Linked DNA regions of Halorhodospira halophila SL1. Each later gene encodes a partner of the first gene's protein in a complex. Links are inferred from orthologs where the notes say so. Each region holds a gene or a part of one and is shown on either strand. Other genes may lie near its edges.

The links.
Region 2: the proteins of HHAL_RS10025 (region 1) and xseA are in contact, whole or in part, in a cryo-EM structure (PDB 8TXR), measured with the Escherichia coli proteins. The link is inferred for Halorhodospira halophila SL1 from one-to-one orthologs.

Annotation. Positions count from the first base shown.
Region 1 is NC_008789.1:2,184,553-2,196,444, reverse strand. What follows is about bases 6,779-9,550. They hold HHAL_RS10025 (exodeoxyribonuclease VII small subunit), read right to left. Parts: upstream 8,411-9,550; coding sequence 8,147-8,410; downstream 6,779-8,146. Other genes in these bases: parE (DNA topoisomerase IV subunit B), read left to right, coding at 8,608-9,550; HHAL_RS10030 (polyprenyl synthetase family protein), read right to left, coding at 7,255-8,178; folE2 (GTP cyclohydrolase FolE2), read right to left, coding at 6,779-7,076. Outside these bases: HHAL_RS10055 (TolC family outer membrane protein), read right to left, coding at 1-1,150; HHAL_RS10050 (efflux RND transporter permease subunit), read right to left, coding at 1,204-4,299; HHAL_RS10045 (efflux RND transporter periplasmic adaptor subunit), read right to left, coding at 4,306-5,460; HHAL_RS10040 (TetR/AcrR family transcriptional regulator), read right to left, coding at 5,461-6,081; more of folE2, read right to left, coding at 6,297-6,778; more of parE, read left to right, coding at 9,551-10,518; parC (DNA topoisomerase IV subunit A), read left to right, coding at 10,554-11,892. UniProt on the Escherichia coli protein: Bidirectionally degrades single-stranded DNA into large acid-insoluble oligonucleotides, which are then degraded further into small acid-soluble oligonucleotides.
Region 2 is NC_008789.1:1,836,721-1,848,800, reverse strand. The notes cover bases 9,121-12,080. They hold xseA (exodeoxyribonuclease VII large subunit), read right to left. Parts: upstream 11,309-12,080; coding sequence 9,932-11,308; downstream 9,121-9,931. Other genes in these bases: guaB (IMP dehydrogenase), read left to right, coding at 11,459-12,080; HHAL_RS08480 (peptidoglycan DD-metalloendopeptidase family protein), read right to left, coding at 9,121-9,942. In the rest of the region: HHAL_RS08525 (PrkA family serine protein kinase), read left to right, coding at 1-674; HHAL_RS08520 (YeaH/YhbH family protein), read left to right, coding at 699-1,979; HHAL_RS08515 (SpoVR family protein), read left to right, coding at 2,020-3,579; HHAL_RS08510 (TIGR04219 family outer membrane beta-barrel protein), read left to right, coding at 3,661-4,356; HHAL_RS08505 (glutathione peroxidase), read right to left, coding at 4,436-5,182; HHAL_RS08500 (hypothetical protein), read left to right, coding at 5,453-6,037; HHAL_RS08495 (hypothetical protein), read left to right, coding at 6,147-6,728; HHAL_RS08490 (glutathione S-transferase family protein), read left to right, coding at 6,834-7,787; HHAL_RS08485 (thiolase family protein), read right to left, coding at 7,895-9,079; more of HHAL_RS08480, read right to left, coding at 9,109-9,120. UniProt on the Escherichia coli protein: Bidirectionally degrades single-stranded DNA into large acid-insoluble oligonucleotides, which are then degraded further into small acid-soluble oligonucleotides.

The DNA.
Region 1 (11,892 bases):
CGGTGCGTTCGGCCTCGGCCTCACGGACCCGGCTGGAGATGGCGCCGCCGGTGTAAAGCGGCACGGAGACCTGCAGGCGGATGGAGCGGGTGTCTATCTGACGGTCCATGCTCGTCATTGCTTGCTGGTTAAGGCTTTCGCCATCTTCTCGTCGTAAAGAGGCTTCCAGGTCAACCTCCGGCCAGCGATCGGCGCGCTGCCCCTCGACGTCGTGGCGGGCCAGCTGGTCGTCCCGCTCGGCGAGCTGAACCTCCAGGTTGTAGCGCTGGGCCAGGTCTACCCAGTGGTCGGTGTCGGCAGGTTCCACCGGCTGCGGCTCGAACGCCTCGCCGAGGCCGGCCAGCTCCCCGGGCAGTTCGCCGGTGAGTCGGCGCAGGGCCTGCTTGGCGACCTCCACCTGGTTGTCCACCGCCACCCGCTCGGCGCGCACCCGGTCGAAGGTGGCCCGGGCCTCGTCGACGTCGGTCTGGGTGCCGGTGCCCACCTCCAGGGCCCGCTCGGCGCGGCGAAGCTGACTCTCAACGGCAGCTAGCTCGGCCTCGACCAGGGCCTGCTCGTCCTGGGCCAGGAGCACGTCGAAGTACGCCTCGGTGACGTCCACCACCAGCCCCTGCTCGGCCACGGCGAGTTCGATCCCGGCCCGGTCCACGGCGGTCCGCGCCCGCTCCAGGTCGATGAAGTTGCCGCGCCGGAAGATCGGCTGGGTTAAAGAGAGGGTCGCCTGCCACCCCGAGGTGTCGCCGTCCACGGTGGCACCCCCATCCCAGTCGGTCTCTGAATCGATGTCTTCGTACTTTGCTGTTGCATTGATCTGCGGCAGGAACTGCGAGCGGGCCTGGGCGATCTGCTCGTCGGCGGCGCGGCGCCGGTTGAGCGCGGCGGACAGGCTGCGGTCGGCCTCCACCGCCAGGCGGTAGATGTCCAGCAGGTCCTGCTGCGGAGTCCGCTCCTCAATCTCTGCCGGGGCCAGGGCGTCCTCTTCGTCCTCCACTGGCACCGGGGCGTCGACCACCGCCTCGGCGTCGTCGCGATCGTCGTTGTCCTCGTCCCCGGCACCGGTGGCCCCGGGCAGCGCCAGCAGGGCGGCCAGGGTCCAGCCGGTGACCCGGGGGGCGAGCCTGAACTGCAGTCTCTCGTTGCCTCGCTTCATGGGCGTTGGTCCTTATCGCGGGGCGCGGGGGCCACCAGGGCCCCCGGGCGCCTTCATCCGAAGTAGTCCTCGGCGATCTTGCTCAGCCGGCCCCAGCCCCGCCGCGAGAGGTAGCCCTCGAGCAGGGAGTAGGCCGCCGGGATCACGGCCAGGGTGAGCAGCATGGCGGTGATCATACCGCCGATGATCGCCGCTGCCATCGGGGCGTTGGTCTCCGATCCGGCGCCCAGCCCTGCGGCCGCCGGGATCAGGGCAAGGATCAGGGTCAGCGAGGTCATCAGCACCGGGCGCAGACGGATCGGGCACGCCTCGGCCAGGGCCTCGTTGATGGAGAGATCCCGTTTCTCCCGGTACTGGTTGGTCAGGTCCACCAGCAGGATCCCGTTCTTGGTGACCAGCCCCATGAGCAGCACCATGCCGATCATCGAGTAGATGTTGAGCGTGAAGCCGCCCACCCACAGGCCGAGCAGCCCGCCGATGAGCGCCAGGGGCTGCGCTGCCATGATCAGCAGCGGCTGGACGAAGGAGTTGAACTGGCTGGCCAGCACGATATAGACCAGCGTCGCCGCCAGAAAGAGCACGAAGAGCATCGCCGTCACGGCCCGCTCCATCTCCTCGGCCTGGCCGACCAGCTCCACGTCGAAGTTCAGCGGCAGGACGTCGTCGGCCACCGCATTGAGCTCGTCGACGGCCTCGGCCAGGGGCAGATCCGGGTCGGCGTAGAACTCCGCCGAGTAGGAGAGGTTGTGGCGGGTGATCGCCGCCGGTCCTAGGGTCTCCTCCATGGTGGTCACCGCCTCTAGCGGGACCATCTCGCCGTGCTCGGAGAGGAGCTGGATCCGCTGTAGGTCATCGATATCGCCGATCATGTCCTCCTGGGCCTTGAGGCGGATGTCGTAGCGCCGCCCGTCCTGACCGCCGGGGCCGTCGTCGAAGCGGGCGACGTTGAAGCCACCGGCGAGGACGTTGATGGTCTGGGCGATGTCCCGGGCGTTGAGGCCGAGGCTCCGGGCCTGTTCCCGGTCCACCTCGACCTCGACCTGGGGCAGCTCCAGGTCGAGCTCCAAGTCGATGCTGCCCATGCCGTCGACGGCCTCCAGGCGCTCCTGGATCTCCCGGGCGTGGTCGCCCAGTTCCTCGACGTTGGGGCCGGTGACCACGAACTGCAGGGGTTCGCCGCGCTGGCCGGGGACGAAGGGCACGTCCGAGGCGAAGGCGCGCACCCCGGGCAGTTCGGCCAGTTCGGGCCGGATCCGCTGCACCACCTCCTGCTGCGAGGCGTCCCGCTCATCGCGCTCGACCATCCGGACGAAGGCGATGCCGCGGTTGACCTGGCCGCGGTCACCGATGCCGATGGCCGAGAAGTAGCGGTCCACCTCGGGCTGTTCCTCGAGGATGGCCTCGATCTCGCGCATCTGCCGATCGGTGTACTCGATCCCGGAGCCCAGCGGGGTCTGGAAGTTGACCATGAACTCGCCGGTGTCCTCGTCCGGGGCGAACTCGCCGCCGAGACGCGGTGCGATGAGCACGGCCACCGCCACGGCAAAGAGCAGGGCCAGGCCCAGGGTGGTCCAGCGGAAGCGCAGGACGTAGCCCAGGGACCAGCGGTAGGTCCGCTCGATGGCCTGGAAGCCTTGCTCGAGAGCCCGGTAGAAGGCCCCCTCCTGCTCCGGGACGTGGAGGAAGCGCGAGGCGAGCATCGGGATCAGGGTCAGGGCGACGATGCTCGAGGCCAGCACGCCGAAGGCGACCACCACCGCGAACGACTCGAAGAACCGGCCGATGATCGCCTCCATGAAGATCACCGAACCGAAGATCGAGACCAGGGTGAGGGTGGAGGCGATGACCGCGAAGAAGACCTCGTTGGAGCCGGAGATCGCCGACGCCATGGGCCCTTGTCGGTACTGCTGGCGGTGTCGGTAGATGTTCTCCAGCACGACGATGGCGTCGTCGACCACCACGCCGATGAGCAGGAGCATGGCCAGCATGGTGATCGAGTTCAGCGTGTAGCCGAAGAAGTAGATCACCGCAATCGCGGCCATCAGCGAGATGGGGATGGCCAGCGAGACGATGGCCGTCGAGCGCAGGTTGCGCAGGAACAGCCACATCACCAGGGCGGCGAAAAGGATGCCCAGGGCGATGGTCAGATAGAGCGAGTCGATCTGCTCGAGGATGAACTGCGACTCGTCGGTGGAGATGTGCAAGTCGAGCCCCGGCGGCAACTGCGGCCGGATCTGGTCGTCCAGGCGTTCCTTGACCTCGTCGATGATGGCGACGGTATTCGCCCCGGAGACCTTCACCACGCCGAGGCCGATAGTCGGCTCGCCATTGAAGCGGGCGAGCTGGCGCATATCGGCCAGGCCGTCCTCGACGGTGCCGATATCGCGGAAACGGACCCGATCGTCGCCGTCCTCGGCGATGATCATCGCTTCGAGGCCATCGGCGTCGTGGTACTCCACGTCGAGCTTGAGCATCTCCTCGGTGTCACCGCCGACCAGGAAGCCGCCCGGCATCTGGGCGTGCTCCTCTTCGAGGGCCTGCATGATCGATTGGGCGTCGACGTTGTGGGCGGCCATGCGGTCGGGGTCGACCTCCAGGCGCATGGTCCGCTCCCGGGAGCCGCCGATCCGCACTTCGCCGACGCCGGTGATCCCCTCAATCTGCGGGCGCACCTCGTTGCGGGCGTAGCGGTCGAGATCCTGCGCCGTGCGGTCGCCCTGGAGCGATAGCCACATGATCGGCTGGGCGTCCATCTCCACCTTATCGACCACCGGCGCCTCGGCGTCCTCCGGCAGGTCCTGGACGATCTCGGAGACCTTGGCGTTGACCTCGTTGAAGGCCACATCGACGTCGACGTCCAGGTCGAACTGCACGGTAACCACCGAGGTCCCGGGCAGGGAGACCGACTGGATGTCGTCGATCCCGGGGACCGTGTTCACTGCTCGCTCGACCTCGTCGGTCACCGCCGAGTCCATCAGCTCCGGGTCGGCGCCGTCCTGATGAACGGTGACGCTGACCATGGGGAAGTCGATGTTGGGGATCCGGTCGGTGCCGATATCCTGATAGGCGATCGCGCCGACGAGCACGATCAGCGCGCTGATCATCACCGCCAGGACGTGGCGGCGTATGGAGAGCTCGGAGAGCGTCATGGTGCCTTACTCCGTATCCGTGTCGTCGCCTTCGTGGGGAGCGGCGTCCACGGCGGCGCCGTCGGTGAGGAAGCCCGCACCGTCGAGGACGAGCCGCTCACCGGGTTCCAGGCCGTCGCGGATCTCGGCGCGGTCCCCAAAGCGGGTCCCCACCTCAACGGTGCGCTCCTCGACCCGGCCCTCGTCTTCGCTCAGTACGTAGGCCACCTCGCCGGCGGGGCGGCGCACGACGCTCTGGTTGGGTACGACGATGCCGTCGCGGACATCGAGCACCACCTCCGCCTCGGCGCTGGCGCCGGGGCGCCACCCCCCGGGGTTGTCGACCTCGGCGATAAGCTGCAGCGAGCGGGTGGCATCACGGATACCGGGGCGCAGGTCCGAGACCGTGGTCTTCAGGTCCGGGCGGAGGCCAGAGCGGCTGCTGAGGATCAGCTCCGTGCCGCTGTCGACCCGGGGGGCCAGGCTTTCGGAGACCGGCAGGCGGACCTTGAGCCGGTCCAGGTTGATCAGTTGGAAGACGGCGTCGCCGGCGTTGACGTAGTCGCCCGCGCTGATGTGGCGCTCGTCCACGGCGCCGCTGACCACGGCGCGGATCCGGGTGCGTTCCAGATCCCGCTCGGCCCGCCGCAGCTGGGCGAGGGCGGAGGCGAGCTCTTCCTCGCGGGCTTCAAGCTCGGCCTCGGCGTTGTCGAGCTCGTCCTCGGAGATGTGGTCGTCCTCGTAGAGCTCCCGGTTGCGGGCCACGTTGCGCTCCTGCACGCCGACCATGGCGGTCAGGCGGGCCACGTCGCCGGCGGCCGCGTCGCGGTCATCGATGTAATCCTCGCGGTCGATCTCGGCGAGGAGTTCGCCGCGGTCGACCTGCGCCCCCTCGTCGACGTGGATGGTGTCGATGACGCCGCCCACCTCGGCGGCGAGTAGCGGCCGCGACTTGGCTTCGATGCTGCCGACGGTGTTGCGGACCTCGCGGACCTCTTCCTCGGCGGCCTCGATCCAGGTGACGGGGATGGCGTCCTCCTCGGCGGTGGCCTCGCCGTTGTCGGCGTCTTCGCCGCAGGCAGCGGCGAGCAGGGCGAGGGCTGCTACGGAGACCATCACACCGACCCGGCGGGGCCGGGCCGGCGACACGGGGGACGAATCGAGCTTGTGCCAGTGAGTCACTTACGCCTCCTTTTGGATCCCGTCGAGCAGGATGTCGACGACGTGATCCGCGTACTGATCAGGGTCGTCGGCGAAGTCCACGCCGGGGAGCTGGCGCAGGACCTCTCGGTGAGCGGTGTAGAAGGTGTTGGCGGCCAGCATCAGTGAGGCCATCAGCGCGGGGCTGGTGTCCTGCCGCCACGAGCCGTCTTCCTGGCCCCGCGAGAAGATCTCCGTCATACGCCGGAAATCGGCGCCGAAGACCTGGTTGACCAGGGTCCGGGCCTGGCTCGGCGAGGCGTCGAAGGCCTCGGCCAACACCAAGCGGGTGGCGTCGGGGTCGTCCAGGGCGCGCCGGAGGTCGGCGCGGACGAAGGCGCGCAGCTGTTCGGCCGGTTCCCGCGCCTGATCTTCGGCGAAGGCCTGGATCAACGCCCGCGCCGCTTCGCAGCAGCGGCGCAGCGTCTCCACGTAGAGTTCCTCCTTGGAGGCGAAGTGGTGGAAGACGTTGGCCTTGCTGACGCCGGCGGCCTCGGCGATGTCGCGGATCGAGACGGAGCTGTAGCCGTCGCGGGCGAACAGGTGCTTGGCGGCGGCAAGGATCCGCTCGGCGGCTTCGGTGCGTCCGGTGTTCTCGGGCATGGGCGCGGCCATCCTGCTCAGGCTCCAGGGGTGCGGTCGCTTGGCCAACCGACCGAACGGTCAGTGATCCTACAAAGGCCATCCTACCGGCGCAAGGAGCACGTTGCACGGGTTGTGATTGATTCTGATCAGTTGGTCGAGCGGGGTAAGAGTCTCTAATCCTGCCCCTGCGGCAGGGTCAACCGGGGCCGCCAAGTGCCGAGGCGTCGCGGGGGTCAGCGCCCCCGCTTGTCCTGCTCGATCAGCGCGAATGCGGAGTGGTTGTGGATGGACTCGTAGTTCTCGGAGGTCACCGAGTAGGCGGCGATGCGCCCATCATCGTTGAGCCGGCCGGCGATGTCCCGTACCACATCCTCGACGAACTTGGGGTTGTCGTAGGCGCGTTCGGTCACGTGCTTCTCGTCCGGGCGTTTGAGCAACCCGTAGAGCTCGCAGGAGCCTTCCCGCTCGACCAGGTCGATGAGTTCTTCCAGCCAGACGAAGCCGTCCATCAGCGCCGTCACCACGACCAGGGAGCGTTGGTTGTGGGCGCCGCGCTCAGCGATCTCCTTGGAGCAGGGGCACAGGGTGGTGATCGGCACGGCGACGCGCACCCAGGTCTCGTGGCGACCGCCGTGGATCTCGCCGATGAACGTCACCTCGTAGTCCATCAGGCTCTCGACCCCGGTGACCGGCGCCTGCTTGTTGACGAAGTAAGGGAACGCCATCTCGATATGCCCGGAGTGGGCCTCGAGGCGGTCGGTCATCTCGGCGAGCATCTCGTGGAAGGACTCCACGGTGACCTCGCGGTCGTGGCCCTCGAGGATCGAGACGAACCGCGACATGTGCGTGCCCTTGAAGTGCTGCGGCAGGTTCACATACATGCTGAAGGTGGCCACGGTGTGCTGGTCGCGCCCGGTGCGGTCGCGTACCCGCACCGGGTGGCGGATATCCTTGATGCCGACCTTATTGATCTCGATCTGCCGGGTGTCGGCCCGTCCCTGGACGTCTTCCATGGTCTTGTTCCTGGTGTCTGACCCCGTCGTATGGGGCGGGTGACAAGTGGGGTTGAGCATGATTCTGCGGCCTCGATCTGGGCTTCCAGCGATAGGTTTGAATTTGGAACGAGTTTAAGTTTTTGTAAAGGGGTAATCCCGACGGCCTCGGTGGGGTTTTAACCGGAAGGGCGGGCGGTCAGGCCTGGCGCTGGATGCAGTAGGCGGCCAGTCCGCGCAGCACATCCGCGCCGGGACCCAGGTCGGCCAGGGCATCAATGGCGTCGCCGGCCAGCCGCTCGGCCAGCTCGCGGGACTGGCGCAGACCGAGGATCGACGGATAGGTGGGTTTGTCCCGGGCCGCGTCAGCGCCCTGCTCCTTGCCCAGGGCGTCGGCATCGCCCTCCACGTCGAGTACGTCGTCGTGGATCTGGAAGGCGAGCCCGACGCACTTGGCGTAGCGATCGAGGGCGTTGAGGGTGGCGGCGCAGGTCGGACCGCTGGCCAGGGCGCCGAGCTGGACGCTGGCCCGGATCAGGGCCCCGGTCTTGTGGATGTGCATGTCCTCGAGCTCGGCGGCGTCGAGCTGACGCCCCACCGCGGCGAGGTCGATGGCCTGGCCACCGACCATGCCGCCCGAGCCCGCCGCCCGCGCCAGGGCGTGGACCATGCCGGCCCGGGCGGCGGGAGCCGGAGCGCCCTCCCGCTCGCCGTCGGCCAGGAGTTCGAAGGCCCGGGCCTGCAGGGCATCGCCGACCAGGATGGCCGTCGGCTCATCGTAGGCGCGGTGGCAGGTCGGTTGCCCGCGCCGCAGATCGTCGTCGTCCATGGCGGGTAGATCGTCGTGGACGAGCGAGTAGGCGTGGATCATCTCCACGGCGCAGGCCGGGGCGTCCAGCGCTCTGCCGGTGTGATCGAGGGCCTGCCCGGTGGCGTACACCAGGATCGGGCGCATGCGCTTGCCGCCGCCGAGCACCGCGTAGCGCATCGCCTCATGGATGCCCGTCGGATGGGCATCGGCGGCGGGCAGGGCCGCCTCCAGGGCCCGTTCGGCGCGTTCGCGCAGCGGCGGCAGGGCCGCCTCCAGGGCCTCAAGAATCGTCGGGTCGAAACGGGCCGACATCACCGTCCTCGCTGTTCTCGAGTAGGATAGCCACTTTCTGCTCGGCGGCGCTCAGCGCCTTCTGGCAGTGGCGGGTCAGGTGGATGCCCCGTTCAAAGTCGCGCAGGGCCTCCTCAAGGGTCTGTTCGCCACGCTCCATGCGTTCGATCAGGGCCTCAAGTTCGGCCACCGAGCGCTCGAAGTCGGGGAGGTCGCCCTGGGGGGCGGTTTCCTGAGAATCGGTCTCGCTCATGACGGAGAAAAGTAACGGAGCCGCAAGGGGTGGTCAAATAAGCCGCGAAGCGGCAGGGTGCGAGCCACGCCTCCGTCGCCGACGACGGTGCAGGGAATCCCGGCGAACGGCTCCCTTGTAACTTGCCTCCGGTAGCCGGAAACTGCTCGCCCCGAGCGCGAACCCTCAATGGCCCGATCCGTGACCACCGTGATCCGATGACAACCAAGACCCAGCAGACCTACGACGCCTCCGACATCGAAGTCCTGACCGGACTGGAGCCGGTACGCCGGCGTCCCGGTATGTACACCGAAACCAACCGCCCCGACCACCTCGCCCAGGAGGTGATCGACAACAGTGTCGACGAGGCGGTCGCCGGACACGCCCGGCGCATCGAGGTGACCGTGCACGCTGATGGCTCCCTGGAGGTCAGCGACGACGGCCGCGGCATGCCGGTGGATATGCATCCCACCGAGGGGGTGCCCGCGGTCGAGGTGATCCTCGGCCGGCTCCACGCCGGCGGCAAGTTCTCGAGCAAGAGCTACCGCTATTCCGGCGGCCTGCACGGGGTCGGTGTCTCCGTGGTGAACGCGCTATCGACGCGGCTGCAGGTGCATATCCGCCGCGACGGCGCCGAGCACACCATCGCCTTCTCGGCGGGGGAGCGGATCGAGCCGCTGGAGCGGGTGGGCAAGACGCGGGAGACCGGCACCACGCTGCGCTTCTGGCCGGATACCAGCTACTTCGACAGCCCGCGCTTCTCTCGCGCCCGGCTCGAGCACCTGCTGCGCGCCAAAGCGGTGCTCTGCCCGGGGCTGACGGTCATCCTGCGCGACGCCACCGGGGGCGAGGGGCAGGAGCCCGAGGTGCTGACCTGGTACTACGAGGATGGGCTGCGCGATTACCTGGCCGGTGCCGTGGCCGACTACGAGCATCTGCCGGATCCGCCGTTCACTGCCCGGCTCGGCTCCGAGCACGAGGAGATGGAGTGCGCCCTGGTGTGGTTGCCGGAGGGCAGCGGGCCGGCGGAGAGCTACGTCAACCTCATCCCCACTCCTCAGGGCGGGACCCACGTCAACGGCCTGCGCACCGGCCTGACCGAGGCCATGCGCGAGTTCTGCGAGCTGCGTAACCTGCTGCCGCGCGGGGTGCGCATCGCCCCGGAGGACGTCTGGGAGCACATCAGCTACGTGCTGTCGGTGAAGATGCATGAGCCGCAGTTCGCCGGGCAGACCAAGGAGCGGCTCTCCTCGCGCAACTGTGCCGCCTTCGTCTCCGGGGCCGTGAAGGACGCCTTCAGCCTGTGGCTCAACGAGCACACCCAGAGCGCCGAGCAGATTGTCGATCTGGTGGTGCGCGCCGCTCAGCGCCGCCAGCGGGCCGCCAAGAAGGTGACGCGCAAGCGGGTGGGCAGTGGGCCGGCGCTGCCCGGCAAGCTGGCCGACTGCACCGGGCAGGATCCGGCGCGCAGCGAGCTCTTCCTGGTCGAGGGGGATTCCGCCGGCGGCTCGGCCAAGCAGGCCCGCGAACGGGAATTCCAGGCGGTCATGCCGCTGCGCGGTAAGATCCTCAATACCTGGGAGGTGGCTCCCGACGAGGTCATGGCCTCCCAGGAGGTCCACGATATCGCCGTGGCCCTGGGGGTCGACCCGGGCAGCGAGGACCTCTCCGGGCTGCGCTACCACAAGGTCTGCGTCCTGGCCGACGCTGACCCCGACGGCGCGCACATTGCCACGCTGCTCTGCGCCCTGTTCCAGCGCCACTTCCCGGCCCTGGTGGCCGGCGGCCACGTCTACGTGGCGATGCCGCCGCTGTATCGCATCGATGTTGGCAAGCAGACCTTCTACGCCCTCGACCGCGACGAGCGCCAGGGTATCCTCGACCGGATCGAGGCCGAGCGCATCAAGGGCAAGGTGCAGGAGACGCGCTTCAAGGGCCTTGGTGAGATGAACCCGGTCCAGCTGCGCGAGACCACCATGGCCCCGGATACCCGCCGCCTGGTTCAGCTCACCGTCGATGACCCCGACGAGACCGAACGCCTGCTCGGCATGCTGCTCGGCCGTGGCGCCGCAGCCCAGCGCCGCGAGTGGCTGGAGAGCAAGGGCAACCTGGCGGAAATCGTCCTTTGACCCCCTGACTACTAAGCGCCGAACAGCAAACGACTATGTCCGAAAACGCTGCCTCCGACTTCGAGACGCAACCGCTCCGCGAGTTCACCGAGCGGGCCTACCTCGACTACTCGATGTACGTCATCCTCGACCGTGCGCTGCCCCACGTCTCCGACGGGCTCAAGCCGGTGCAGCGGCGGATCGTCTACGCCATGTCCGAACTCGGGTTGTCGGCGGCGGCGAAGTACAAGAAATCGGCCCGTACCGTCGGCGACGTGCTCGGCAAGTACCACCCGCACGGCGACGCGGCCTGCTACGAGGCCATGGTCCACATGGCCCAGCCGTTCACCTATCGCTATCCGTTGATCGACGGCCAGGGCAACTGGGGCTCTCCGGACGATCCGAAATCCTTCGCCGCCATGCGCTACACCGAGGCGCGCCTGACCCCCTACGCCCGCGTGCTGCTCAACGAGTTGGGGCAGGGGACAGTGGAGTGGATTCCCAACTTCGACGGCGCCCTGCAGGAGCCGGAACGCCTGCCGGCGCGGCTGCCGAACGTGTTGCTCAACGGCGGTTCGGGGATCGCCGTGGGCATGGCCACGGATATCCCGCCCCACAACCTGCGCGAGGTGGTCGATGCCTGCGTCCACCTCCTCGATCGGCCCGAGGCCACCACGGCGGAGCTCTGTGAGCACGTGCCGGCGCCGGACTTCCCCACCGCCTCGGACGTGATCACGCCGCGCGAGGAGCTGCGCACCATCTACGAGCGGGGCCACGGTACCGTCCGCGCGCGGGCCCGCTGGGAGTATGAGCGGGAGCAGGCGCAGATCGTCATCCACGCACTCCCTTACCAGGTGGCCGGCGCCAAGGTCATGGAGCAGATCGCCGCCCAGATCCAGTCGCGCAAGCTGCCCATGGTCGAGGATCTGCGCGATGAGTCGGACCACGACGCGCCGGTGCGCATCGTCGTCCAGCTCCGCTCCCGGCGCCAGGATCCGGAGCGGGTCATGGATCACCTGTTCGCCACCACGGATCTCGAGCGCGGCTACCGCGTCCACCTGAACGTCATCGGCCTCGACGGTCGGCCGCGGGTCTTCTCCCTGCGCGACCTTCTGGCCGAGTGGCTGAGCTTCCGCACCGAGACGGTCCGCCGTCGCCTGACTTGGCGCTTGGAGAAGGTGGAGGATCGGCTCCATATCCTCGAGGGCCTGCTCACCGCGTATCTGAACATCGATGAGGTCATCGCCATCATCCGCGAGGAGGACGAGCCCAAGCCGGTGCTCATGGAGCGCTTCGGGCTCAGTGATGCCCAGGCCGAGGCGATCCTCGAGCTGCGCCTGCGCCACTTGGCCCGTCTGGAGGAGATGAAGATCCGCGGCGAGCAGGGCGATCTGG
Region 2 (12,080 bases), 350 kb from region 1 along the record:
CGCGCTTCGCCTTCAAGGTTCTGTCGCAGACTTTCAACTACGAGACCGCGGAGGTGGCGGCCGATCCGGTCCACCTGCTCTATCTGCTCGAGCAGAACATCAAGCGCGAGCAGTTTCCCGAGGAGACCGAACGCAAGTATCTGGAGATCATCAAGGCGGAGCTGGCACCGCGCTACGCCGAGTTCATCGGCAACGAGATCCAGAAGGCGTACCTGGAGTCCTACGACGACTTCGGTCAGAACCTCTTCGAGCGCTACGTGGGCTACGCCGACGCGTGGATCGAGGACCAGGACTTCAAGGATCCCGACACCGGGCAGCTGATGGACCGGCAGGCGCTGAACCAGGAGCTGACGAAGATCGAAAAGCCGGCGGGTATCGCCAACCCCAAGGACTTCCGCAACGAGGTGGTCAAGTTCGCCCTGCGCGCTAAGGCCCAGCAGGGTGGTCACATGCCCAGCTGGACCTCCTACGAGAAGATCCGCGAAGTCATCGAGAAGCGGATGTTCAGCCAGGTGGAGGATCTGCTCCCGGTGATCAGCTTTACCACGAAGGGCGACTCCGAGACCGAGCGCAAGCACAGTGAGTTTGTCCGCCGCATGGTCGAGCGGGGGTATACCGAGCGCCAGGTGCGACGTCTGGTGGAGTGGTACATGCGCGTCAAGCAGGCCGGCTGATCCGGTAATAGGGGGGGTGCGTCCTTGGTCAATATCATCGACCGGCGCCGCAATCCGAAGGGCAAGAGCCTGGCCAACCGCCAGCGTTTTCTCCGGCGTGCCAAGCGCCAGGTTCTCGATGCAGTCAACGAGGCCTCCGGCCGGCGCAAGGTGACCGACGTGGCCGGCGGGGAGCAGATCACGATCCCCGCCGACGGGCTCCACGAGCCGAGCTTTCGCAAGGCGCCCGATCGCGGGGTGCGTGAGCACGTGGTCCCTGGTAACAAGGAGTACGTGGTCGGCGATACCATCTCGCGCCCCGAGGGGCAGGGGGGTAGCGGGGGGCGCGAGGGTAGCCCCGATGGCGAGGGGGAGGACGAGTTCACCTTCGCCGTCAGTCGCGACGAGTTCCTCGATCTCTTCTTCGAGGGGCTGGAGTTGCCGGATCTGGTCAAGCGCCAGGTGAAGAAGACCGAGCAGTACACCCAGCAGCGGGCAGGGTACTCGGTCAGCGGCTCCCCTTCGAACCTCAACGTCGAGCGGACCATGCGCAATTCCCTGTCGCGGCGCATCGCCCTGCGTCGGCCGAAGGGGGAGGACCTGCAGGCACTGGATGAGGAGATCGACCGCCTGGAGCGTTCCGGAGCTGAGCCCGAGCGGCTGCGTGAGCTCATCGAGCTACGCCGGAACAAGCAGGAGCGGTCCCGGGCCATCCCGTACATCGATCCGGTGGATATCCGTTACAACCGCTTCGACCACGTCCCGCAGCCGATCTCCCAGGCGGTCATGTTCTGCCTGATGGACGTCTCGGGCTCCATGACTGAAGAGATGAAGGATCTGGCCAAACGGTTCTTCATGCTCCTCTACCTCTTCCTCGAACGCCGCTATCGGCATGTGGATATCGTCTTTATCCGCCACACCCATATCGCCCAGGAGGTTGACGAGGACACCTTCTTCTACTCCCGCGAGACCGGTGGGACGCTGGTCTCCCCGGCGCTGGCGATGATGCGCGACATCGTTGACGATCGTTATCCGGTCCAGGACTGGAATATCTACGGAGCGCAGGCCTCGGACGGCGACAACACCCCGGCGGACAATCCGGCCACCACGCGGTTGATGGCCGACGGCATCCTCCCGCTGTGCCAGTACTTTGCCTACATCGAGGTGGGGGGTGGGCAAGCCTTCCACGTGCCGTCCGATTTGTGGCGAGCCTACGATCGCTTGGCTCGGGGGGAGTCGCCCCTGGCCATGCGGCGGGTACAGACCCGTGGCGACATCTTCCCGGTCTTCCGGGATCTCTTTACGCCGGCTGAGCTGAAGGCCTGAGCGCTGAGCCCTGAATCCTCGAGCGACGGAGGGGACCCCGATGGCACCGAACGCGGCGGTTCAGCAGCAACCCCTGTTCACCGGTCTGGACTGGGACTATCGCGATGTGATGCGCGTCTACGATGCCGTCGAGCAGATCGCACAGGACGAGCTGAAACTCGATATCTACCCCAATCAGATCGAGGTCATTAGCTCCGAGCAGATGCTCGATGCCTACGCCTCGATGGGCATGCCGCTGTTCTATCGGCACTGGTCGTTCGGCAAGCACTTCGCCCGGGACGAGATGCTCTACCGCAAGGGGTACACCGGCCTCGCCTACGAGATCGTCATCAACTCCAAGCCGTGTATCTCCTACATCATGGAGGAGAACACGCTCACCATGCAGACGCTGGTGGTGGCCCACGCTGCCTTCGGCCACAACCACTTCTTCAAGAACAACCGGCTCTTCCGGGAGTGGACCGATGCTGAGGGCATCCTCGACTACCTGGATTTCGCCAAGGGGTACATCGCAGAGTGTGAAGAGCGCTACGGGGTGGAGGCGGTCGAGCGGGTACTCGACGCCGCCCACGCTTTGATGAGCCAGGGGGTGCACCGCTACCCCAAGCCGCAGACGCGTAGCCTGCGGGAGGAGCGCGACCGCGAGATCGAGCGGATTCGCTACGAAGAGCAGACCTACAACGATCTCTGGCGCACGGTGCCCACGGATCCGGACGGAGAAAGGCCCGGTGGGGCTGATCCGGTGGAAATGCGGATGCAGCGGCTCGGATTGCCGGAAGAGAACCTCCTGTACTTCTTGGAGAAGCGGGCCCCGCGCCTAGAGCACTGGCAGCGGGAGGTGCTGCGCATCGTGCGTAATGTGGCGCAGTACTTCTATCCGCAGAAACAGACCAAGGTGATGAACGAAGGCTGCGCGACGGCGGTGCACTACTACATCATGAACCGGCTGCACGAAAACGGGCAGCTGACCGACGGGGCTTTCCTGGAGTTCCTGCACAGCCACACCAGCGTCGTATTCCAGCCGGAGTTCGATGATCCGCGTTACTCCGGCATCAACCCCTACGCCCTCGGGTTCGCCATCCTCGAGGATCTACGCCGCATGGCCACCGACCCGACCGCGGAGGATCGGCGCTGGTTCCCCGAGGTGGCTGGCAGCGGGGACTGGCTGAGCGTGTGGCACCACGCGTGGCAGGAGTACCGGGACGAGAGCTTCATCCTGCAGTTCCTCAGCCCCAAGGTGATCCGAGACTTCCGCCTTTTCCGGGTCCACGACGACGCCGACGACCCGGAGCTGTTGGTGGATGCCATCCACGACGACGCCGGGTATCGGGCGGTGCGGCGCTCCTTGGCGCAGCGACACGATGTGGCCCGGCTGGAACCGGATATCCAGGTGGTGGACGTGGATCTGGCCGGTGATCGCACCCTGGTGCTCGAACACCGGGTTACGGACGGGGTCACGCTGGACAAGGGCCAGGCGACGGCGGTGTTGCGCCATCTAGCCAACCTCTGGGGATACGATGTCAAGCTTTACGAGGTCGATCCGGAGACCGAGCGGGTGATCAACGAGTTCCCCCAGGTGTCACCGGCGGACCCGGTCGCCTGAGGTCAGCGGCGCAGGCAATTGGGGCGGCCCTTGCAGGGTGGTATGCTCAGAGCGACGCTATCGACTGTTTAGGAGTGACTCATGCGGCGAACCGTACTGAGGGGCGTGACCGTGGCAGCCCTGGCCCTGGGTTGCGCCGGCACCGCCCAGGCTACTGGCGGGATCCTGGGTATCTCCGGCGGCGCGAACCTCTGGTTCCACGATCCGGATGGTGAGATCCTCGGGAGAGACGTCGAAGGGGGTGACATTGATCTCGACGGCGACCGGGACTGGAACCTGTGGTTCGAGTGGGATCACATCCTGCCGGGCATCCCGAGCGTCCGCCTTGAGCGGACCAACCTCGAGCAGGAGGGGACCGGGAGCACCGTCGTCAACCTGGATCACACCGACCTGACGCTCTTCTGGTCGCCGATCCCGCTGCCCATGGTGGGGATCGACGTGGGCTTTACTGCGCGGAACTTCGACGGCGAGGTGCGGACACCGGGGCTTGCGGCTGACGACCCGGACACCTCACTCTCCGGCACCCGGCCGATGTTCTTCGGCCGGGTGGGGGTCAACATCCCGGGGTCGCGGATCGGCTTCGAGGGCACCCTGCAGACCCTGCCGGTGGGTGACCACTCGGTCACGGACTTCCGCGCCCACATGGTCTACCGGCGCTGGTACACGGGGGCCATGATCGGTTATCGGGAGTTCTCGGTGGACCTGGACGACTTCAGTGATGTGACCCTGGATGTGGACTTCAGCGGTCCGTACGCCGGGGCCTTCCTGCGCTTCTAGGCGCGGTCGCCGTAGGCCGGCATAGAAAAGCCCCCGGGGCGCTGGCCGCCCCGGGGGCTTTTTCCTGCAACGGTCGATGTCAGGCGGCCGAGCGGGTGCGCCCGAGCCGCGCCTCCAGGTCGTCGGCACCGCCGACCAGGCGCCCGTCGATGAGCACCTGCGGGACCATGCCCGAGCCGGTGGCCGCCCGGACCGAGCGGGTGGTGATCCCCTCGCCCAGGCAGATCTCTTCGTAATCGTAGCCGTGCTCCTCGAGCAGGGCCTTGGCCCGGGCGCAATGCGGGCAGCCAGGCTTGCTGAACAGGGTCACGAAGGACGGGTGCGGGGCCTCCGGGTTGATGTGACGCAGCATGGTGTCGGCGTCGGAGACCTCGAAGGGGTCGCCGGGCTTCTCGGGCTCGACGAACATCTGCTCGATAACGCCGTCCCGGACCACCATGGCGTAGCGCCAGGAGCGCTTGCCGAAGCCCAGGTCGTTCTTGTCCACCAGCATGCCCATGCCCTCGGTGAACTCGCCGTTGCCGTCGGGGATGAAGGTGACGTTCTCGGCGTGCTGATCCCGTCGCCACTCCTCCATGACGAAGGCGTCGTTGACCGACAGGCAGACGATGTCGTCTACACCGTTATCCCAGAACACCGGCGCCAGCTCATTGTAGCGGGGCAGGTGGGTCGAGGAGCAGGTCGGGGTGAAGGCCCCCGGCAGGGCGAACACGACCACCGTTTTGCCCTTGAAGAGCTCGTCGGTGGTGACGTCCTGCCACTGCCCGTTGACGCGGGTCCGGAAAGTGACGCGTGGGACGGGTTGGCCTTCCTTCGGGTGCGACATGGTTTATCTCCGTTGGGTTGGAATAAGAAGAAGTCAAAGATATCCACATTTTGTCGGTGTGCTTCCGGGGGGTGCAATAAGAAAAACTGATCAGCTAAAGCAGGGTTCCTGATAAATGCCCGGGTGGTGGACGTCTGCGCACATTCGTCGCGGATCCGGGCGGGTCGGCTCCGCGGGGGTCCGGAACCATTTGCCCCTGGGCGCTGTCTTCCGGGGTAAGGCCGTTGCGACGGTTTGAACGCACCGAACTGGTTTGACGAGGAGTCGTTTATGTACCGCAAGACTGCCGCTTCCGCGATTGTCCTGATGCTCGCCACCTCAGGTGCCTACGCTCAGATGGCCCCCGATGAGGGACAGGGCATGCAGCCGCAGATGTCCGAGGGCCAGCAGCGCATGCAGGAGATCCAGCAGCAGCTGGGCCAGATGCAGCAGGACACCCTCGAGTCCAACCCGGAGCTGGAAGAGCGCGCCGAGGAGCTGGATGACCGGCTGCTGGACCAGATGGAAGACATGGGCTACGACAATGTCCGCCAGGACATCGAGCGCCTGGAAGAGACCATGGAGGCGATGCACTCCGGCGAGATGTCCCAGGAGGAGGTCCAGCAGCGCATGCAGGAGGATCAGCAGATCCACATGGAGCTGCAGCAGGCCCAGCAGGAGGCCATGCAGGATGAGGACTTTGTCCAGCCGTGGCAGGAGGACCGCCAGCAGCTGGAGCAGGACCTAATCGACACCATGTACGACGAGAATCCTCAGGCCGAGGACCTGATGCAGGAGATGGAGGAACTGCAGGCTGAGATGCAGCAGGGCATGGGCGGTCAGCAGCAGATGCCCGAGGGGGAGATGCCCCAGTAAACCCCAAAACCTGGGATAGAGGTGCGCCGTCGGCGTCGGGTGCTAACATAGGCCGGCGCGGTAGCGACCTGGCCGCTTCCGTGGTGGGAATAGCTAAGGGAGTTCACCAATGATTCGCACGACGACGGCGGCGCTCCTCGCGCTGCTCATTGCCGCAGCCCCGCTGCAGGTCTCGCTGGCTCAGGATGGCGAGCAGCAGGCCCCCGGGGCCCAGGACGCGGAGTTGATGGAGGCGCAGCAGCGGCTCCAGGAGCTGCAAAGGCAGCTGGGGCAGATCCAGCAGGAAACCTTCGAGGCCAGTGACGAACTGCAGGAGAAGCAGCGTCGGCTGGAGGAGCGCGCTACCGCCAAGATGGAAGATCTTGGCTACGACCCTGAGCGCCACTATGCGCGCATGCAGGAGATCTACGAGCGCTTCGACGCCGGGGATGTCTCTGAAGAGGAACAGCAGGAGCTGGCCGAGGAGTTCCACGAGGCGCAGATGCAGCTCCAGCAGGAGCAGCAGGAAGCCATGCGCGATGACGACTTCCGCGAGAGCATGGAGCGCGACATGCGCGAGTTCCAAGAGGACCTGCTGGCCGCAATGGAGGAAGACTATCCGGAGACGGCCGAGCTCATGTCCGAACTGGAGGCGCTCCAGCAGCGGGTGCAGGAAGGTATGCAGCAACAGGTCCCTGAGGGCCTGGAGTAGCCGGGGGGTTCAGTCCCCGGACGGAGCGGGCGGGGTGACCGGGTGCGGTCACTCCGCCTTTTTTGTTTGGGCCATGGCGGCGCGATGGCCGCCCGGGAGAGGGCAATGGGCTTGCTGGTCGATGGGCAATGGACGCAAGAGTCGTACAAGCGCGATGAGGCCGGGCGCTTTCAGCGTGACACGAGTCGTTTCCGGGACTGGATCGAGCCGGGCGGGCGCTTCGCGCCTGAGGCGGGGCGTTACCACGTCTACGTCTCACTGGCGTGTCCCTGGGCTCATCGGGTGCTGATCGCCCGCCGGCTGAAGGGCCTGGAGCCGGTGATCTCGGTGTCGGTGGTCCATCCGCTGATGCTGGACAACGGTTGGGAACTGAGCGACGACTTCCCCGGTGCCACCGGTGACCCAATCCACGGGGCCCGTTACCTCCACCAGATCTATACCGCTGCCGAGCCCCGAGCCAATGGTCGAGTCACCGTGCCGGCCCTGTGGGACTGTCGGGAGGGCACGCTGGTCAACAACGAGTCCCGCGACCTCCTGCGGATGTTCAATCACCATTTCAGCCCGCTGGCAGGCACGGACCTGGACCTGGCCCCGGCAGATGATATCGAGGCGGTGGATGCGACCATCGACGCGATCTACGAGCCGATCAACAACGGCGTCTACCGCTGCGGTTTTGCCGGCAGTCAGCAGGCGTACGAAGAGGCCGCCGATACCCTCTACGCCGCCCTGGATCACTGGGAGGCGGTGTTGGGCGGGCAGCGCTATCTATGCGGCGATCGTCTCACCGAGGCGGATATCTGCCTCTATACCACGCTGATCCGCTTCGATGCCGTCTACGCCGTGCACTTCAAGTGCTCGCAACGCCAGATCCGCGAGTATCCGAACCTGATGGGGTATCTGCGCGAGCTCTACCAGATGCCGGCTTTCCGGGAGACCACCGACTTCGTGCATATCCGCCACCACTATTTCCGCAGTCACGCCTTCCTGAACCCTGCGGGGCTGGTCGCTCGGATGCCGCAGTTGGATCTCGATGCACCCCACGGTCGGGACGCCCTGTGATCGGGCAGGGGGAGTCTGGAGAGGGCCCCCGGCGCGGTCGCGTCGGGGGCGGCCGTGGCTCGGGTAGGCAGGGCCTCCCATGCTGCCTACGCGATGAGGGGCAGCGCTTAGACCCGTTCGATCGCCAGGGCCACGCCCTGGCCGCCGCCGATGCACATGGTGACCACGCCCTTGTCCACGCCGTCTCGCTGCATGGCGTGGATTAGCCGGGTGGTGAGCACTGCGCCGGTTGCGCCGATCGGGTGGCCGTGGGCGACAGCGCCCCCCTCGACGTTGACCCGCTCCGGGTCCAGGCCCAAGTCGCGGGTGACGGCGATGGCGATCGCTGCAAACGCCTCGTTGATCTCCCAGCGCCCCACCTCGTCGGCGGACCAGCCGGCGCGCTGGAGGCACTGCCTGACCGCGGGCACGGGGCCGATCCCGAACATCCCCGGCTCGACACCGCCGACGCCGTAGGCGACCAGGCGCGCTGCCGGCGTGAGCCCGTGCTTGCGGGCGGCCTCTTCCTCGGCGACCACCATGGCGGCTGCACCCGTGTTGACCCCGGGGGCGTTGCCGGCGGTGATGGTGCCCTCCTTGCGGAATGCCGGGCGCAGCTTCTGCAGCCCCTCCAGCGTGGTGTCGCCGCGGTTATGCTCATCGGCCTCGAAGCGCGTGGGCCCCTTGCGGCCGGGCACGTCCACCGGAGTGATCTCCGCCTCGAAGTGGCCGGTGGACTGGGCGGCGCTGAACCGTTGCTGGGAACGGAGTGCCCACTCGTCCTGTTCCTGGCGGCTGATCTGATACTGCTCGGCCAGATCCTCGGTATGCCAGCCGGAGTGCTGGTCGGAGAAGGCGTCATTGAGGCCGTCGCTGAGTACGGCGTCGAGGATCTGCTGGTGGCCGAGGCGGTACCCGTAGCGCCCCTGCATGAGCAAGTACGGCGCCCGGTCCATGTTCTCCATGCCGCCGGCAACAGCGGTGTCGGCAAAGCCGAGGGCCACCTCCTGGAAGGCGTTGGCGATGGCCTGGGCGCCAGAGCCGCAGACCCGGTTGACGGTCAGTGCCGGCGTTTCCGCGGGGACGCCGCCGTTGATCGAGGCCTGGCGGGCCGGGTTCATCTTGCAGCCGGCCTGGATCACGTTGCCCATGACCACGGTATCCACGGCTGCCGGATCGAGGCCGGAGCGCTCCAGGGTGCCGCGGATGGCGGTGGCACCGAGGTCGGGGGCCGGTACGGTCTTGAGGGACCCGCCAAACGTCCCGATGGGCGTGCGTGTGGGTGAGCAGATGACGACTCGGCGCTGGGACATGATGCCTCCTTTCTGGGTCGTGTCTTGTCCTAGAGGAATAGGTTGGGGTCTACGGTGTTGCCGTTGAGGATAACGCTCAGGTGCAGATGAGGCCCGGTGACCCGTCCGGTCTCGCCGACGGTGCCGATCGGTTCTCCGCGTTCCACCCACTGCCCGGTGTCGACGTCGATCTCGTCCAGATGGCAGTACATGGTGACCAGTCCGGCGCCGTGATCGATGAACACAGTCTTGCCGTTGAAGTAGTAATCCCCGGTCTCGACCACCCGGCCGGCCTCGGCCGCCTCGATGGGGGTGCCGGTGGGGGCGGCCATATCGAGCCCGTTGTGCGGATTGCGGGGTTCGCCGTTGAGAAAGCGCTGCAAGCCGAAGGTGGCCGAGATCCGGTGCTCGGCCACGGGGGTGTGCAGGCGCAGGTGTGGCTGCGCGTCGACCTCTCGGCTGCGGAAGGCGGCGCGGATCTCGCGCTGTTCCGCCCAGATCCGCTCGAGGGTCTCCTCCGGCGGTGAGACCATGTCTTCGTCGTCGATGGTCAGGTGCTGTTCTTCGTAGTCGATGGGCTGGACCTCAAAGGCGAGGGGCTCGCCGTCGACCTTCAGGGTGTGGGTGCCCGGCTCGGCGTCCAGGTCGATCCCCACCAGGGCCTGCCAGCCTTCCGGGGTCGATCGCACCATGACCGGTTCGTCGTCGTAGCGCACTTCGTCCGGACGGCTGTCGGTATCCAGGGCGACCCGGGCCACGCCGCCGGGGACGGGCCAGTCGGGCAGGGGCGCGGCGTCGAGCGGATCGGTGAGAAGCAGCCCGGCTGCCGTGGCCAAGGCGATGAGCGCTTTCCGGGGGGCGCAGCACGGTGGTTCAGTCGGCATCGGGCAGCGATTCCTCCGCGTTACGCAGTGCCTCAACCCGACAGTCTAGCGCGCCGTGGGCCAGGCGGGCACGGATGCGCTCCCCCACCCGGACGGCGTCGGCCCGGCGCAGGATCGCGCTGTCCTCCTCCCGCTGTACCACGGCGTAGCCGCGTTCCAGTGTGGCCAGCGGGCTCACGGCGTGCAGGGCACGCGAGGCATTGCCCAGTCGTTGTTGCGATGTCTCCAGCCGGCCGCGGACGGTGTGGTGCAGGCGCTGCGCCAGCTCCGCCACACGCTGCCGCTCGTTGGTCGTGCGTCGGCGAGGGTCTTGGACCTGCAGGCGCTGTTCGGCCGTGTGAAGGCGTCTACGGCGGGATTCGACGGCCTGGTGGCCGAGCCGGTGCAAGCGCCCCTCGAGCTCGTCAAGTCGCTGTGCGCGATCACGCAGGCGCCGCCCGGGATGCTGGGCGGCCAGCCGGCGCTGCAGGCCGGATAGCTGGTCACCCGCCCGGCCCAGGCGCCTGCCGGCGGCCACCTCCAGGCGGTGGCCGAGGCGCTCGAGCTGCTCCTGCCAGGCCTGGCCGTCGGGCGACAGGGTCTCGGCCGCCGCAGAGGGCGTGGGCGCCCGCAGATCCGCAGCCAGATCGGCGATGGTGAGGTCCACCTCATGGCCGACGGCGCTGACGACCGGGATCGGGCAGGCGCGGATGGCCCGCGCGACCGCTTCCTCATTGAAGGGCCAGAGGTCCTCCAGCGAACCGCCACCGCGGGTGAGCAGCAAGGCGTCGACCTCGGCCCGATGCCCGGCGAGTTCCAGGGCTCGGACGATCGCCGGGGCGGCGGCTTCGCCCTGGACCGGTACCGGGTAGATCAGCACCGGCAGCGCCGCGAAGCGCCGCTCCAAGACCTGCAGGACATCGCGGATAGCGGCCCCCGTCGGCGAGGTGATCACCCCGAGCCGGCGGGGCATCTTCGGCACCGGGCGCTTGCTCGCAGCATCGAACAGGCCCTCGGCCTGCAGGCGCTGCTTGAGCGCCTCGAAGGCGCGCTGCAGGGCACCTTCTCCGGAGGGTTCCAGGTGTTCGACGATGAGCTGAAACTCGCCGCGGGCCGGGTAGAGGCTGGCCTTGGCGCGGATGCGGACCTGATCGCCGTCGGCGGGGCGGTGGCGCAGGGCCGAGGCCCGGCCGCGGAACAGGGCGCAGCGGACCTGGGCGCCGGGGTCCTTGAGGGTGAAATACATGTGCCCTGACGAGGGGCGGGCGAGGTTCGAGATCTCGCCCTCAACCCAGACGGACGGGAGCACCGTCTCGAGCATGCCCCGCACCTCCTGATTGAGCTGCGAGGGGGTGTAGACGGCGGTATCGTCTCTACTGCGCTCCATACTCGGCGGCGGCTCGCTCCGGTTGGCTGATTACAAGCTACACGCCGCCATCGCCCATGGGAAGTTTGTTGAGTGGGGGGCGCCCTGCACCGTAAAATACCGTGCTCTTTTCCATATTCAGACAGCGTCTCCGCCCGAGGTCCCGATACCATGCGAATCGCCCAGGAAGCCCTGACCTTCGATGATGTTCTCCTCCTTCCCGCTGAATCGCACGTGCTCCCTCGGGATGTGGATCTGTCCACGCCCCTGACGCGGCGGATCCAGGTTAACGTCCCGCTGGTGTCGGCGGCCATGGATACCGTGACGGAGGCGCGGTTGGCCATCGCCCTGGCCGAGCAGGGCGGGATGGGGATCATCCACAAGAACATGACCGTCGAGCAACAGGCTGCCGAGGTGCGTCGGGTCAAGAAGTTCGAGAGCGGGATCATCAAGGAGCCGATCACCGTCTCGCCCTTCATGACCATCGGCGAGGTGCTCAAGCTCACGCGCCAGCACGGTATCTCTGGTGTCCCGGTGGTGGACGGCCAGGAACTGGTCGGCATCGTCACCGGCCGCGACCTGCGCTTCGAGAATCGGGTCAGCGAGCCGGTCTCCGTGGCCATGACGCCCAAGGAGCGGCTGGTCACGGTGCGTGAGGGGGCCGAGCGCGATGAGGTGCTGAGCAAGCTCCATCAGCACCGGATCGAGAAGATCCTGGTGGTTGATGACGCCTTCCATCTGCGCGGCATGATCACCGTCAAAGACATCCAGAAGAGCCAGGACTTCCCCAACG